One region of the Erwinia amylovora genome, then DNA from elsewhere that is predicted to be linked to it. Evidence: predicted binding sites of a transcription regulator. Region 1 holds the regulator's gene; the other holds the start of a gene.
What was found. The regulator PhoB, encoded in region 1, activates phosphate uptake and scavenging genes when phosphate is short. The targets are predictions, from matches to a motif close to CTGTCATAAAACTGNCNNAT.
Positions count from the first base shown of each region.

Region 2: a site for PhoB is predicted at 1,663-1,682, ahead of pstS (phosphate ABC transporter substrate-binding protein PstS). Genes of this name have one in related genera too.

Region 1 is NZ_CP066796.1:1,018,981-1,026,647, reverse strand. Features, by position in the region: gene brnQ (branched-chain amino acid transporter carrier protein BrnQ) at 1-393, opposite strand, end outside; gene JGC47_RS04715 (cobalamin-independent methionine synthase II family protein) at 897-1,997, opposite strand; gene JGC47_RS04710 (PstS family phosphate ABC transporter substrate-binding protein) at 2,267-3,190, opposite strand; gene phoR (phosphate regulon sensor histidine kinase PhoR) at 3,209-4,522, opposite strand; gene phoB (phosphate response regulator transcription factor PhoB) at 4,545-5,234, opposite strand; gene sbcD (exonuclease subunit SbcD) at 5,409-6,632, shown strand; gene JGC47_RS04690 (AAA family ATPase) at 6,629-7,667, shown strand, end outside.
Region 2 is NZ_CP066796.1:3,792,464-3,800,130, forward strand. Features, by position in the region: gene JGC47_RS17210 (glycoside hydrolase family 68 protein) at 1-618, opposite strand, end outside; gene JGC47_RS17215 (ogr/Delta-like zinc finger family protein) at 1,003-1,188, shown strand; gene pstS (phosphate ABC transporter substrate-binding protein PstS) at 1,756-2,796, shown strand; gene pstC (phosphate ABC transporter permease PstC) at 2,891-3,853, shown strand; gene pstA (phosphate ABC transporter permease PstA) at 3,850-4,737, shown strand; gene pstB (phosphate ABC transporter ATP-binding protein PstB) at 4,781-5,551, shown strand; gene phoU (phosphate signaling complex protein PhoU) at 5,569-6,303, shown strand; partial or broken gene JGC47_RS17770 (metabolite transport protein) at 6,740-6,898, shown strand; gene JGC47_RS17250 (IS1/IS1595 family N-terminal zinc-binding domain-containing protein) at 7,618-7,667, shown strand, end outside.

The sequences.
Region 1 (7,667 bases):
GGCAAAGTAGACCAGGCTGTAGATAAATAGCGGTAATGCCCCCTCACCGGTCAGCGGGGCAATGCCCACTTCAAACGAAACGGTGGCGGTACGTGGCGTAGCAAACAGCGGCCCAACGGCCAGATAGCAAACGGTTGCCAGCACCACGCCAGCCACTTTGCCAATCGGCGAACTCAGGGCGTCAATCCCACCCCCCACGCGCGCCAGTGCAATCACGGAGATAACCGGCAGGCCAACGGCCGTAATCAGAAAGCCCAAAGCCGCAAGCCAGACATGCTCTCCGGCCTGAATGCCTACCATTGGTGGGAAGATGATGTTCCCTGCGCCAACAAACAGGGCAAAAGTCATAAAGCCCAGTGCCAGAATATCTTTTGAAGTTAAACGATGCGTCATAAGAAACGTGTTGCCTGTGGTGGTGTTAAAAGTCGTGTTATCAGCGCTGCTCGCCATACTTCACCTTGCAGTAATCAACCCCCGCCATCTGAAACGACCAGGCTTAAGAATCAATGAACTAGCACAATTCTGCACGATGAATAATTTTTACAGCCAATCACCCTGGATGCTCTAAATACGCTACTAAATCAAATCGATGCAGTCGAAAACACTGATTACATCGCGACGGGTAGTGAATATGAGCTGATTATTTTGTATTCAGGGGGATGACGAGAAACGGGGTTAAGTAGACCGTTTATAGCGGTAAAAGGCAATACGGGATCGAGAAAGCAGATGAATATACCGTAAAAAATCAGCCAACCAGTGTATATGCTTAGATGAGGACAGAATTGCGTTACATGATTTGTATTTTTTTTCGTCTGCGCCGCGTTAATTTTGGCGACAGACCGAAAAAGCAGCACAAAAGGCGCACAGATCCGCGCCTGATGCACACAATGCGTTTTTTACCAGACGCGGTTAGCAACATCCACCACCAGGCGCAGCTTGGCCCACTGCTGCTCTTCCGTCAGGCTGTTACCCTCTTCGGTAGAGGCAAAGCCACACTGCGGGCTAAGGCAAATCTGGTCCATGCTGACGAACTGCGCGGCCTCACGCAGACGTTTTTCGATGGTTGCCGCCGCTTCCAGCTCTCCGCTCTTAGTGGTGATCAGGCCCAGCACCACCTGCTGTTTGCCTTTTTTGATAAAGCGCAGCGGCTCGAAGCCGCCCGAACGCTCATTATCATATTCAAGAAAGAAGGCATCAACGTTGACTCCGCCAAACAGCAATTCCGCGACCGGTTCATAGCCACCTTCGGAGATCCAGGTTGAGCGGAAATTGCCCCGGCAAACATGCAGGCCGATCTGCAAATCGTCCGGCTTGCCTGCAATGGCTTTATTCAACACCCGCGCGTAGGTACGGGCCAGCTCTTCCGGGTTGTCACCGCGCTCACGTATCTGCTGCTGCTGGTCGTCAGAACAGAGATAAGCCCAAACGGTATCATCCAGTTGCAGATAGCGACAACCTGCTTGGTAGAATGCCCGGATTGCATCGCGCCAGGTTTGTGCAAGGTCGTCGAAATAGACGTCCAGATCCGGATAAATCTGCGCATCAATGACCTTACGCCCGCCACGGAAATGCAGCACGCTGGGGCTGGGAATGGTCATTTTTGCCACGGCATCCCCGCTGATGCTTTGCAGAAAGCGGAAATCCTCTAACATCGGGTGATGGCTGAAACCCAGTTTGCCGGTAACCTTCACGCCACGCGCTTTTGTCTGCACGCCGTTAAACTGAATGCCCTGCTCTGCTTCGTAGCGCTCTACGCCATCCAGCCCGTCAAAGAAGTCGAAGTGCCACCAGGCGCGACGGAACTCCCCATCGGTCACCACCTGCAGGCCGCTGGCTCGCTGGCTGGCAACCACTTTACGGATCTCTTCATCTTCAATGCTGCGTAACGCAGCCGCGTCAATTTCACCGGCGGCAAACTGCTGGCGCGCCTGCTTAATTGCTGCAGGGCGCAGAAAGCTGCCAACCACTTCAGCGCGATAAGGTACGGATGTTGTCATGTCAGCTCACTCCTGGCCTGCACGCGGGCGGATCATTGCGCCGCGCAATAGTTACGGTGGGTTATTTTAGACTTCTGGACGTCTAAATATCCGTTTCTCACAGTGTCATGAGGATCCCCATCTCGCAAACGACAAAATTTCATGGTGACTGAGAAAAATTCATTATGCTGAAAAAGACCGGGGACGTTCGGTAACGAACGGCGTTGCATTTGACTCAAAGCCCTTCTTTGGCGGCTCTGCAACCTCATCACTGCTGCAAACTGATGTCATTATTGCGCCATCATCGCCAGCGCCTGCTCCCTTTGCGCTTCAGATAGGGGCAGATAGCCAGCCTGACTGACCAACGCCTGGCCAGCGCCCGATAACGCCAGGCGGAGAAACGCGGCGGTAAGCGGCTCCAGAGGTTTGTCCGGCGCTTTATTGACATAGATGTAAAGCGGACGCGCATAGGGATAACGGCCGCTGCGGATATTTTCAGCCGTGGGGCTGATCCAGTTATTCTCATCTCGCGCCAACGGCAGCACTTTAACGCCGCTAAGATGAAATCCGGCGCTGGCATAGCCAATGCCGTTGAGCGAACCGGCAACCGCCTGCACCACCGCCGCAGAGCCAGGATATTCGCCAACATCACGGCGTAAATCACCGTTGCACAACGCCTGCTGTTTGAAAAACCCCCACGTACCAGAGGCAGAATTACGGCCAAAGCGCTGGATGCCGCGCTGCGCCCAGCCGGGCTGAGTCAGCTGCAGATCCCCCCAGCTATGGGGGGAAAGCGCTCCTCCGCAAAGCCGCGTGACGGAGAAAATAGCATCCAGCTGGCGGGCATTCAGTCCGGCTAACGGATTATCCTGATTTACCACCACCACCAACGCATCAATAGCCACCGGCACCGCCAGCGGCGGATAACCATAACGATCTGCAAACAGCTGGCGTTCTGCTGCCTGCATCGGCCTGCTCATCGCGCCCAGTTGCGCAGCCCCGGCCGCCAGCGCCGTGGGGGCCGTAGACGATCCCGACGCCTGGATCTGTACATTCACGCCGGGATACTGCTGGCTGAAGTGATCTCCCCATAGCGCCATCAGGTTGCCAAGCGTATCGGAGCCGACGCTGTTCAAATTACCCGCCAGCATGCCCTCTTTGGCCTTAGCCGCTATGCAGATCAGCAGCAACGCCAGCGCGATGAGATTTTTCATGGTGAGAGTTCCGTGTGATTAAGGCCGCATGCAGCCGCCCGGTTCAGCACCCACAATCATCCTGAGCGGCAGCTGAAAGCTGAAACAGGTTTCAGCTGCCGGCGCGCTGCTGATATTCAGCCGCGCATTATGGTGGCTGAGCGCATGTTTTACGATAGCCAGCCCCAGCCCGCTTCCCCCGGTCTGTCTGGATCGTGCCTTATCAACGCGATAGAAACGTTCAGTCAGACGCGGTAAGTGCTCTGGCGCGATGCCCGGACCGTTATCTGCGACCTTGAACTCGGCTCCCCGGTCGCTGCGTTGCCAGCTGACCACAATCCTTGTGCCGTCGGGGGTATGATTCACCGCATTATAAACCAGGTTGGAGATGGCGCTGCGCAGCTGTTCATCATTGCCATATACGCGTAGATTCGGGTCGCTGTTGAACTGGATTTGATGACGCCCCTGACTGAGCGATTCCGTTTCACGCTGCAAACCCTGCAGCATCATTGGGACATCAACAATTTCATGCAGGTCGTGCGCCGGAGCCGCCTCAATGCGCGACAGCGTCAGCAGCTGACCCACCAGGCTATCCATGCGTTTCGCCTGTTCCTGCATGGTTTGCAGCGCTTTAGCCCGCAGGCGACCTTCCAGCACCGGGTCATTCATCATCTCCAGATACCCCTGCAACACGGTTAATGGCGTGCGCAGCTCGTGGCTCACATTGGCAAAGAAGTTGCGGCGCGCCCCTTCCAGCTGGTGCATTTGCGTCACATCGCGCGCCACCAGCAGCCACTGCCCTTCGCTGTAGGGCATAATGCGAAACTCCAGATGGCGCTGGCTGTTCAAAACCAGCGTCAGCGGATGCGCGAAATCACGCTGGCGCAAATAGCGGGTAAATTCGGGGTAACGCAGCAGGTTGAGAATGTTCTGACCATTATCTTCCGGCCAGCGCAGCCCCAACAGCTGTTGAGCCAGCCCGTTACACCAGAAAATCGTGCCCTCGTCGGTGGTCAACACCAGCGCATCCGGCAGCGATTCTGCTCCGCTGCGAAAGCGTTTAATCAGATGGCCAAGTTCCCGGCGGCGGCGGCGGTTGCGCGCCTGCATCTGATACAGGCCGTAGAACAGAGGCTCCCAGCTGCCGCGTCCGCTGGGCGGGTTGATGCTGCGGTCCACCCACAGCCAGTGCGACAGGCGCAGAAGATTGTTGAAGTGAAAAACCAGCACGCAGAGCGCGGAAGCCAGCAACAGCCAGGGCAACCCGCCCACGATGAGTCCGATAATCAGCGCCGGCAGGCTGGCAAGCAGCAGCTCAAACAGTAATCTCTTCCAGGAGAGGCGTTCCAACACGATTCAGACTCCGTGCGAGCGATCAATAACGTGCAGAGAAACGATAACCTGTTCCGCGAACCGTCTGCACCATACGATCGTGCCCGCTCAGTTCCAGCGCTTTGCGCAGACGGCGAATATGAACGTCGACGGTACGGTCTTCGACATAAACGTTAGTTCCCCATATGTGGTTTAGCAACTGCTCACGACTGTATACGCGCTCCGTATGCGTCATAAAGAAGTGCAGCAGTTTGTATTCGGTTGGCCCCATATCCAGCGGCTGGGTGCCTGACATCACGCGGTGAGACGACGGATCGAGAGTCAGCCCCTGTATCTCAATCACCTCTTCTACCGCCATCGGAGCAATGCGCCGCATCACGGCTTTAATCCGTGCCACCAGCTCCTTCGGGGAGAAAGGTTTGGTGATGTAATCATCAGCGCCGACTTCCAGGCCACGCACGCGATCTTCTTCTTCGCCGCGGGCGGTCAGCATCATCACCGGAATGTCGCGCGTCATCGCTTCACGCTTCAGGTGTTTAATAAACTGGATGCCGGAGCCACCGGGCAGCATCCAGTCCAGCAGAATCAAATCTGGCCAGGGTTCAATCAGCAAACTGAGCGCGCTGTCATAATCCGCGGCTTCTATCGGTTGATAGTCATTTTGTTCCAGAACGAAACACAACATCTCACGGATTGGGGCTTCATCTTCGACCACAAGAATGCGCTTTGCCATTATTGCTCCTGCTGCGGTGACAGATTGTCACGGGATATGCCGCGCCATTATGCGTCAGTTTTATGACAATTTTATGAAAAAAGCACCCTCAGGAAAGGAGAGGCAACGAATTAAATATCCGTGCGGCTTTAGGTTTATAATCACCGCTTCGCGTTCTGCCATGAAGGGAGCACCATGCGCATCATTCATACGGCCGACTGGCATCTCGGCCAGTTTTTCTACACCAAAAGCCGGGCGGCCGAGCATCAGGCTTTTCTCGACTGGCTGCTGGAACAGGCAGAAGCGCAGCAGGCCGATGCGATTATCGTTGCGGGCGATATCTTCGATACCGGCACCCCGCCGAGTTACGCCCGTGAGCTATACAACCGCTTTGTGGTCAAGTTGCAGCCAACCCGCTGCCAGCTGGTGGTGCTGGGCGGCAATCACGATTCGGTCGCCACGCTGAATGAGTCGCGTGAGCTGCTGGCCTGTTTGAATACCCGGGTGATTGCCGCAGCCTGTGACGATATCCGTCAGCAGGTGCTGGTGCTGAACCGCCGCGACGGCCAGCCGGGCGCCCTGCTGTGCGCCATTCCGTTTTTACGTCCGCGTGATATTTTGCGCAGCCAGAGCGGGCAGTCGGGGCGTGAAAAACAGCAGAGCCTGCTGGAAGCCATCAGCGAACACTATCAGCGCTGCTGGCAGCAAGCGCTGGCGCAGCGCGATGCTCTCGGTTTAGCGCTACCGATTATCGCGACCGGTCATCTGACCACGATGGGCGTGACCAAAAGCGACGCGGTACGCGATATCTATATCGGCACGCTGGACGCCTTCCCGGCCGACTGCTTTCCCCCGGCGGACTATATCGCCCTTGGCCATATCCACCGCGCCCAGCGCATCGCTGACAGCGAGCATATCCGCTACAGCGGCTCGCCGATCCCACTCAGTTTTGACGAACTGGGCAAGGCTAAAAGCGTGATGCGCGTTGATTTCAGTGCAGGCAAGCTTAGCGAGGTGACCGCGCTGCCGATCCCGCTGTTTCAGCCGATGCAGATGATCAAAGGCTCACTGGAACAGATTGAGCAGCAGCTGGCACTGCTGGTGCCTGATGCACAGGGCAAAACCACCTGGCTGGATATTGAAATCGTTACCGATGCTTACCTTAGCGACCATCAGCGCCGCATACAGGAACTGACCGCCGCGCTGCCGGTGGAAGTGGTACTGCTGCGCCGCAGCCGCGAACAGCGTGAGCAGGTGATAGCACGCCAGAATAATGAAACCCTGAGTGAACTGAGCGTTGAAGAGGTGTTTGCACGGCGGCTGGGATCAGAACCGGAACAGCCGGAGCGGCTGGAACGCGTGCGCGCGCTGTTTGCGCAGACGCTGGAAGCGGTGCGCCATGAGGAGCAGCCATCATGAAAATTCTTACCCTGCGCTTTAAAAACCTTAACTCGCTGAAGGGCGAATGGAAAATCGATTTCACCGCAGAACCCTTTGCCAGCAATGGCCTGTTTGCCATCACCGGGCCGACCGGCTCAGGGAAAACCACCCTGCTCGATGCCATCTGCCTTGCCCTTTACCACGAGACGCCGCGCCTGAAAAGCATCACCCAGTCACAGAACGACCTGATGACGCGCGATACTGCCGAATGTCTCGCGGAGGTGGAATTTGAGGTAAAAGGCGTTGCCTGGCGCGCATTCTGGAGTCAGAACCGCGCACGCGGTGCCGTTGACGGCAAGCTGCAGGCGCCGCGCGTCGAGCTGGCGCGCTGCGCAGATAATCATATCGTCGCCGATAAGGCGAAAGAGAAGCAGGATGTTATCACCAGCCTGACCGGGCTGAACTTCGAGCGTTTTACCAAATCGATGATGCTGTCACAGGGGCAGTTTGCCGCTTTCCTCAATGCCAAAGCGAGCGATCGCGCCGAGCTGCTGGAAGAGCTGACCGGCACCGAGATCTACGGCCGCCTGTCGTCGGCGGTATTCGAGCGCCACAAAGAGGCGAAAGCGGCGCTGGACGGGCTGCGCGCCCAGGCTGCGGCGATGGATCTGCTGGGCGAGGAGCAGCAGCAAAACCTGGCTGGCCAGCTGGCACAGCTGATTGCCGATGAGCAGGCACTCACTTCACAGCAGCAAAGCCAGCAGCAGACGTTACAGGAACTGCAACAGCTGGACAGATTACAGCAGCAGCAGCAGCAGCTTTCCCGCCAGCGCCAGCAGTTGGATGAACAGCTACAGCAGGCCCGGCAGCAGCTTGCTGCGGCAGATCTTCAGCAGCAGCAGGCGCTGAAGAACCACGAGGATCACCAACTGCTTCGCCAACAGCAGGAAACGCTGATGACCGAGCAGGTCATTCCTCTGGATCACCAGCTCACCACGCTGGGCGAACAGTCTGAGCAGCTGGCCCGCGAGCGAAGTGAGCACCAACAATCGCTAACTGCTCGCCTGCAGGAAA
Region 2 (7,667 bases), 1.0 Mb from region 1:
TGGGCTTGGGTCACGGAAGTTCCAGAAAGCGTTCTGCTCTTCCGTCTGGTAAATAGTCCCGTCAGCAGAGAAAAGTGATGTAACCTGCTGAAAACCTTCCAGGCTTACACTTTGATCGGAAGTGACGATTTTACCGCGCACTTTGGCAATGGTTGCACCCGGAGTGACACAGGTATAATACAGGTCAATATCGCCCCGATCGTTTAAAAGGATCGGGGTTCCGGCCCACTCACGCGTCGTCGGTGAGACACCTTCGGCCATTACCCGACCGCCAAAAATCCAGTCTTTACCGGTGCGTGAGTACCAATAACAAATACGCGCACGACCATGTCTGTCTTCCCAGTCACGAGTAATATCATAATTGCCATTTTCATCCTGGAATTGCGGATTATCAGTGTTGCGATCTGCTGTTAGCGTAAAAATAATACACCAACCATTTACAGAGATAATCTCTCCGTCGAAGTCTCGCAATGGCATGGTATCCCAAATAAAGACTTCTTCACTCATTACCGGGAATGCAATGTCAATAACCGGTTGAGTTGTGGTTGGGTCATCCTCATGAACTTTCAATGCATCGGCACGAGTCCACAGCGTTGGTTTATAATTATAATCTGACATAAATATCCTCACAGGTTATTTCGAATACCTTCTTGCTGAAGGTCTGTATATTAATAGCTTTTTATTTTTTGAAATCACTCTGGTTCTGTTGTGTGGTTTTCAGGACATAACAATCCCTTATAAATAACCATGATCGCTGCAGGATTTTTCTTGTAGCTCTCTGTTAAATATTGGTTGATACATTATGAATAACGAGGATTGAGTCGATGTATTTGTTGTATTATGAGTTAAACATCCTTGATTTATCGACGAATCATGCAAATTTTAACAGGTTTGAGAAGCTACTGATAAGGGGGCAGCAATGAAAAGGAGTAACAGGGTGGCGGTTTTTTATAAGCTCATCGGCGCTGCACGAAGGTACGGGGACCTTGCGGAGGTGCACTTATGATGCGCTGTCCAGTTTGCAATAACGCTTCGCACACAAGAACCAGTCGATATATTTCCGAGCAAACGAAAGAAGCGTATTATCAGTGCCAGAATATAAGGTGTTCCTGTACGTTTAAAACAATAGAAAGTGTTGCTAAAATTCTGACAAAACCGGATGCTGAAATATCCTCCCCTCCAATCTGAGCCTTTTAGTTGCCCGGGGGCGCTCCCGGTTTGCTGTAATTAACCGCCTTCCGTTAAAAATTAATGCGTCAGACAATATGTCAGGACGCTGAATAACAACATCAGGACTTAATGATTATTGATATTGAATCAACCCCACAGCTGTCTGAAGACTGGTAAATAAACAGGCTATTGAAGACTAAATTAAAGGAACACCTTCAGGGCATTTACCCTGATGCAGAGCATGCAGATGCTGTTTAGCAGAATATCCGTTGATGACAAATAACGGCCCGCCCCTTTCCAGCTTGCCGTATAGTCTTAATTTCTGATGCTGTACGATCTACAGGGTGCCATCTTGATGTCGTTGCGCCACCGTGGGCAGCGCGCTACAAAGCCGGTTGCTGTCGTGAGCGCATGGCCAGCGTCATGGCACTCCAGCGCTGACAAGGCGGTCACGGCCGGATGTCATAATTCTGTCATACTATCGACATTTTACTGTCACCAAACTGTCCTATTTTGCCCCCAGCAGCAATAATTAATCATTCGAACACGGTTACCGACCTGATTTTATTATCCCGTGGAGGGAATATGACTTCGATGCACAAAACTCTGGCTCAATGCGTTGCATTAACCCTTTCTCTGAGCGCTGTTTCTGCGCTGGCTGCGACGAATCTGACCGGCGCTGGCGGCACCTTTCCGGCTCCGGTTTATAACAAGTGGGCGGCAGAGTACCACACCGCCACGGGCAGCCAGGTTAACTATCAGGGTATCGGCTCTTCCGGCGGCGTGAAGCAAATTATCGCGAAAACCGCCGACTTTGGTGCGTCAGATGCACCGATGAAAGACGAAGATTTGGCTAAAAATGGCCTGTTCCAGTTCCCGACGGTGATTGGCGGGGTGGTACTGGCGGTCAATATTCCTGGTATCAAATCCGGGGAGCTGACGCTGGATGGTAAAACCGTGGGGGATATCTACCTTGGTACTGTCAAGAAGTGGAACGATCCGGCTATCACCAAACTCAACCCGGGCGTAAAGTTGCCTGATGCCAATATCAACGTGGTACGCCGCGCTGATGGTTCCGGGACCTCATTTGTCTTTACCAGCTATCTGTCTAAAGTGAACAAAGACTGGAGCAGCAAAGTCGGCAAAGGCAGCACCGTTAACTGGCCGGTGGGCCTGGGCGGTAAAGGTAATGACGGCGTTGCTGCATTCGTACAGCGTTTGCCAGGATCTGTCGGCTATGTCGAATACGCCTATGCTAAACAGAACAGCCTCGCCTACACCAAACTGGTCGATGCCGACGGCAAAGCGATTGCCCCGAGCGAGAAAAGCTTCAGCGATGCGGCTAAAGGCGCAGACTGGAGCACCTCGTTCGCTCAGGATCTGACCTTCCAGAAAGGCGATAACGCCTGGCCGATCACCTCTACCACCTTTATCCTGGTTCATAAAGAGCAGGCCAACACCGCGAAGGGCGCAGCCGTGTTGCAGTTCTTTGACTGGGCTTATAAAAACGGTGGCAAAACCACCAGCGCGCTGGACTATGCATCGCTGCCAGCTCCCGTCGTGGAGCAGATCCGCGCCGCCTGGAAAAGCAACGTGAAAGACAGTTCCGGCAAGGCGTTGTACTGATTGCTTAACGCGCCACGCTGAGGTGGCGCGTCTCTCCCGCACGGGCAAGCCGCCTTGCCCGTTATGTATTAGCTGTTACCGACTCGAGAACTCTATGGCTGCAAGCAAGCCGACATTTAAGGCCCCCGGAAAACAGGGTGACATCATCTTCAGCGCGCTGGTGAAACTGGCTGCGCTGATCGTGCTGTTGCTGCTTGGCGGCATCATCGTTTCCCTGCTTTTCTCCTCATGGCCGAGCATCCACAAGTTTGGTTTCTCGTTCCTGTGGAACAAAGAGTGGGATGCGCCGAACCAGCAGTTTGGTGCGCTGGTGCCGATTTACGGCACCGTTGTCACCTCGGTTATTGCCCTGCTGATCGCTGTCCCGGTCAGTTTTGGCATCGCCCTGTTTCTGACCGAACTGGCCCCTGGCTGGCTGCGTCGCCCGTTGGGCGTGGCCATCGAACTGCTGGCGGCCATCCCCAGCATTGTCTATGGCATGTGGGGGCTGTTTATCTTTGCTCCGCTGTTTGCCACCTGGTTCCAGCAGCCGGTAGGCGACGTGCTGGCTAACGTGCCGATTGTTGGCGCGTTGTTCTCCGGCCCGGCTTTTGGAATTGGCATTCTCGCCGCCGGGATTATCCTGGCGATTATGATTATTCCCTATATCTCTTCGGTGATGCGTGACGTATTCGAACAGACGCCGGTGATGATGAAAGAGTCGGCTTACGGCATCGGTTGCACCACCTGGGAGGTTATCTGGCGGATAGTCCTGCCGTTCACCAAAAACGGGGTGATTGGCGGGATAATGCTTGGGTTGGGGCGTGCGCTGGGTGAAACCATGGCGGTAACCTTTATTATCGGTAACACTTACCAGCTCGACAGCGCCTCACTGTTTATGCCGGGCAACAGCATCACCTCGGCGCTGGCCAACGAATTTGCTGAAGCTGAGTCCGGCGTGCACACCGCTGCGCTGATGGAGCTGGGGCTGATCCTGTTTGTCATCACCTTTATCGTATTGGCCTGTTCCAAACTGTTGATCCTGCGCCTGGCGAAAAGTGAAGGAGCGCGCTCATGAATCCCGTTGATTTACAGGCTGATGACCAACTGCTTGTCTCGCGCCGCAAAATGCAGGCGTGGCGGCGAATGAAAAACCGCATGGCTCTCACTTTGTCATTACTGACGATGGCCTTTGGTCTTTTCTGGCTGGTGTGGATCCTGTTTTCTACCGTGACGCGCGGTATGGACGGCATGTCGCTGGCGCTGTTTACCGAAAACACCCCGCCGCCGAATACGGCGGGAGGCGGCCTGGCCAATGCTCTCGCGGGCAGCGGCCTGCTGATCTTCTGGGCCACCGTGTTCGGTACGCCGCTCGGCATTATGGCGGGCATCTACCTGGCCGAATACGGACGTAAATCCTGGCTGGCTGAAGCGATCCGCTTTATCAATGACATTCTGCTGTCGGCACCTTCGATTGTGGTCGGGCTGTTTGTTTACACCGTGGTAGTGGCGCAGATGCAGCATTTTTCCGGTTGGGCCGGGATGGTGGCGCTGGCGCTGCTACAAATCCCGATTGTTGTCCGTACCACCGAAAATATGTTGAAACTGGTGCCGGACAGCCTGCGCGAAGCGGCTTACGCGCTGGGGACGCCGAAATGGAAGATGATTTCAGCCATTACTCTGAAAGCATCGGTCACCGGTATTCTGACCGGCGTGCTGCTGGCGATAGCCCGTATTGCCGGGGAAACCGCTCCGCTGCTGTTTACCTCGTTGTCGAATCAGTTCTGGAGTACCGACATGATGCAGCCGCTGGCTAACCTGCCGGTGACCATCTTTAAGTTCGCCATGAGCCCGTTTGCCGAATGGCAGAGCCTGGCCTGGGCAGGCGTGCTGATCATTACGCTGTGCGTGCTGTTACTGAACATTCTGGCACGCGTTGTCTTCGCGAAGAGCAAACATTAATTGAGCCGTGCGGCGCTGACGGCGCGGACTAAGTGAGATAAAAATGGTTGATAATACTGCCGCTCAGACGATTCAGGTTCGCGATCTGAACTTCTATTACGGAAAATTCCATGCGCTGAAAAACATTAATCTGGATATTGCCAAAAATCAGGTGACGGCGTTTATCGGCCCTTCCGGCTGCGGCAAATCTACCCTGTTGCGTACCTTTAACAAGATGTTTTCGCTGTATCCCGATCAGCGCGCGGAAGGGGAAATATTGCTGGATGGCGAAAATATTTTGACCGCCAGTCAGGATATCGCCCTGCTGCGCGCGCGTGTGGGCATGGTCTTCCAGAAGCCGACGCCATTCCCGATGTCGATCTACGACAATATCGCCTTCGGCGTGCGGCTGTTTGAAAAGCTGTCGCGCGCCGATATGGATGAACGCGTGCAGTGGGCGCTGACCAAAGCGGCGCTGTGGACGGAAACCAAAGATAAGCTGCATCAGAGCGGCTACAGTCTTTCCGGTGGCCAGCAGCAGCGCCTGTGCATTGCACGCGGTATCGCGATCCGTCCGGAGGTGCTGCTGCTGGATGAACCCTGCTCGGCGCTTGACCCGATTTCCACCGGGCGCATTGAAGAGTTGATTACCGAACTGAAACAGGATTACACCGTGGTGATCGTCACTCACAATATGCAGCAGGCTGCCCGCTGCTCCGACCGTACGGCGTTTATGTACCTCGGCGAACTGATAGAGTACAGCGATACCGATACGCTGTTTACCACTCCGCTACAAAAGCAGACTGAAGACTATATCACCGGCCGCTACGGTTGAGATGACTGGAGAATAAAATGGAAAGCCTGAATCTGAACAAACATATCTCCGGCCAGTTCAACGCCGAGCTGGAGCACATCCGCACCCAGGTGATGACCATGGGTGGCATGGTGGAACAGCAATTAACGGACGCGATCACCGCCATGCACAATCAGGATGCGGAGCTGGCCAACAAGGTGATTGAGGGTGACCAGAAGGTCAATATGATGGAGGTGGAGATTGATGAAGCCTGCGTGCGCATCATCGCCAAACGTCAACCGGCGGCCAGCGACCTGCGCCTGGTGATGGCGATTATCAAAACCATCTCTGAACTGGAGCGCATTGGCGATGTGGCAGAGAAGATTAGCCGCACCGCGCTGGAGAAATTCTCCCAGCAGCATCAGCCGCTGCTGGTGAGCCTGGAGTCTCTGGGGCATCACACTATCCAGATGCTGCATGACGTTCTGGACGCCTTTGCACGAATGGATCTTAACGCGGCGATAGAGATTTATCGCGAAGATAAGAAGGTTGACCAGGAGTACGAGGGCATTGTTCGCCAGCTGATGACCTATATGATGGAAGACCCGCGTACCATCCCAAGCGTGCTGACGGCCCTGTTTTGCGCGCGCGCCATTGAGCGTATTGGCGATCGCTGCCAGAATATTTGCGAGATTATTTTCTACTTCATTAAAGGCCATGATTTCCGCCATGTCGGCGGCGACCAGCTGGATAAACTGCTGGCGGGCGACGGTAACGGCAGCAATCCCGCTTAATCAGCCTCTGGCGTATCGCAAACTGCGGTGCGCCGGGTTTTTCCGTTTGGCTGGTGGATGCCTGCAAACCTGTATTGGCCTGGCCAATGCCAACCACAAGGTTGAATCATGTCAACACCCTCTGCCGCCGGCGCGGCGTGACACCGGGCAAAGCGATGGTCGCCGCCGTAAGCGGTTTGGCAATCGATGGCTTTGACCTGTGATCCCCGGCTTTTACTACCTGCTATCAGCACATTGCTGTCGTCAAACTCTTCACTGGCCGGTTCCCTGATGGCCAGGACGCCGATCGGTGCGGTGCCGGGTGGCGTTATTTTCAGCCACTTCAGCCATTAAAGCCATTGCAGCCACATTACAGCCACTTCAGCCACTTCAGCCATCACAGCCATTGCAGCCACATTACAGCCATTACAGCCATTACAGCCATTACAGCCATTACAGCGGGCGTATGCGTGAACTGACCTTCACTTTCCTGATGTTATTGCCGTTTAGCGGATTGCGCGCGACAGCGCAATGCTATTGGGGCCTGTTGGCTTACCGTACGCTGGCGGGGATGGGGCTGGACGGTGAGTTTGGTATCGGCATGTCGCCGATCGCCGCTTTTCCCGTGCTGAACTGCGCAGCACCGGATAGTGGCATATGTCTGTTGAGCCTTTATGCCCCTCCTCATTACGTACGGCCGTTTTCTGCTGACTCTCTACGAAGCTGGCCCGAACCCTGAAAATAAGCTTGAATGGAAAAAAGAAGTAAGTTAATTCCTGTTTTACGCTATATCTATATGATCTGTGACTTCCGTATGTTTTTTTACAATTAAGTGACAAAGATAAAGGTAATCGCATTATTTTTTTATGCGACTTTTTGTTTTGTATAAAAATATTATCCGAATAATTTTTATAATTTTAAGTCGTTAATCTATATTTTCCTCTAACCAGGCCGTTTTTCCCGCCCTTTGGGTGAGTTTTTGATTTTTACATGAAGTGAAAATATGGTTAGCATTGCAAAATATTGTTATTACCTCAGGGGCTAAGGAATTTTAAAACTGAATAAAAGATGTCCTGCTAATCTCGTTAATCCATCAACGCCTCCTTCTTCCGGTTAACATTGAGAGCGTGCCGGGCCAGGTATAAACGCTGATAAATTAATTACGTCCGCAGATTGAAAGCCGGTCTCAGTTTTATAATGGATTATCGCTGCGTAAATTATATTTTTTTGTGAAGCTCTTAATTGAACGGCTTTCCATTCTCTTTATCGGGAATGAATACGGACATGTTCATGCTGCTTTATTATTGTTAACGTTGAGTTCCAGGAGTGATATGTATGAAAATGGGAGACATTGCCTGCCCACGTTGTCGTGAAAGCGCCAGGAT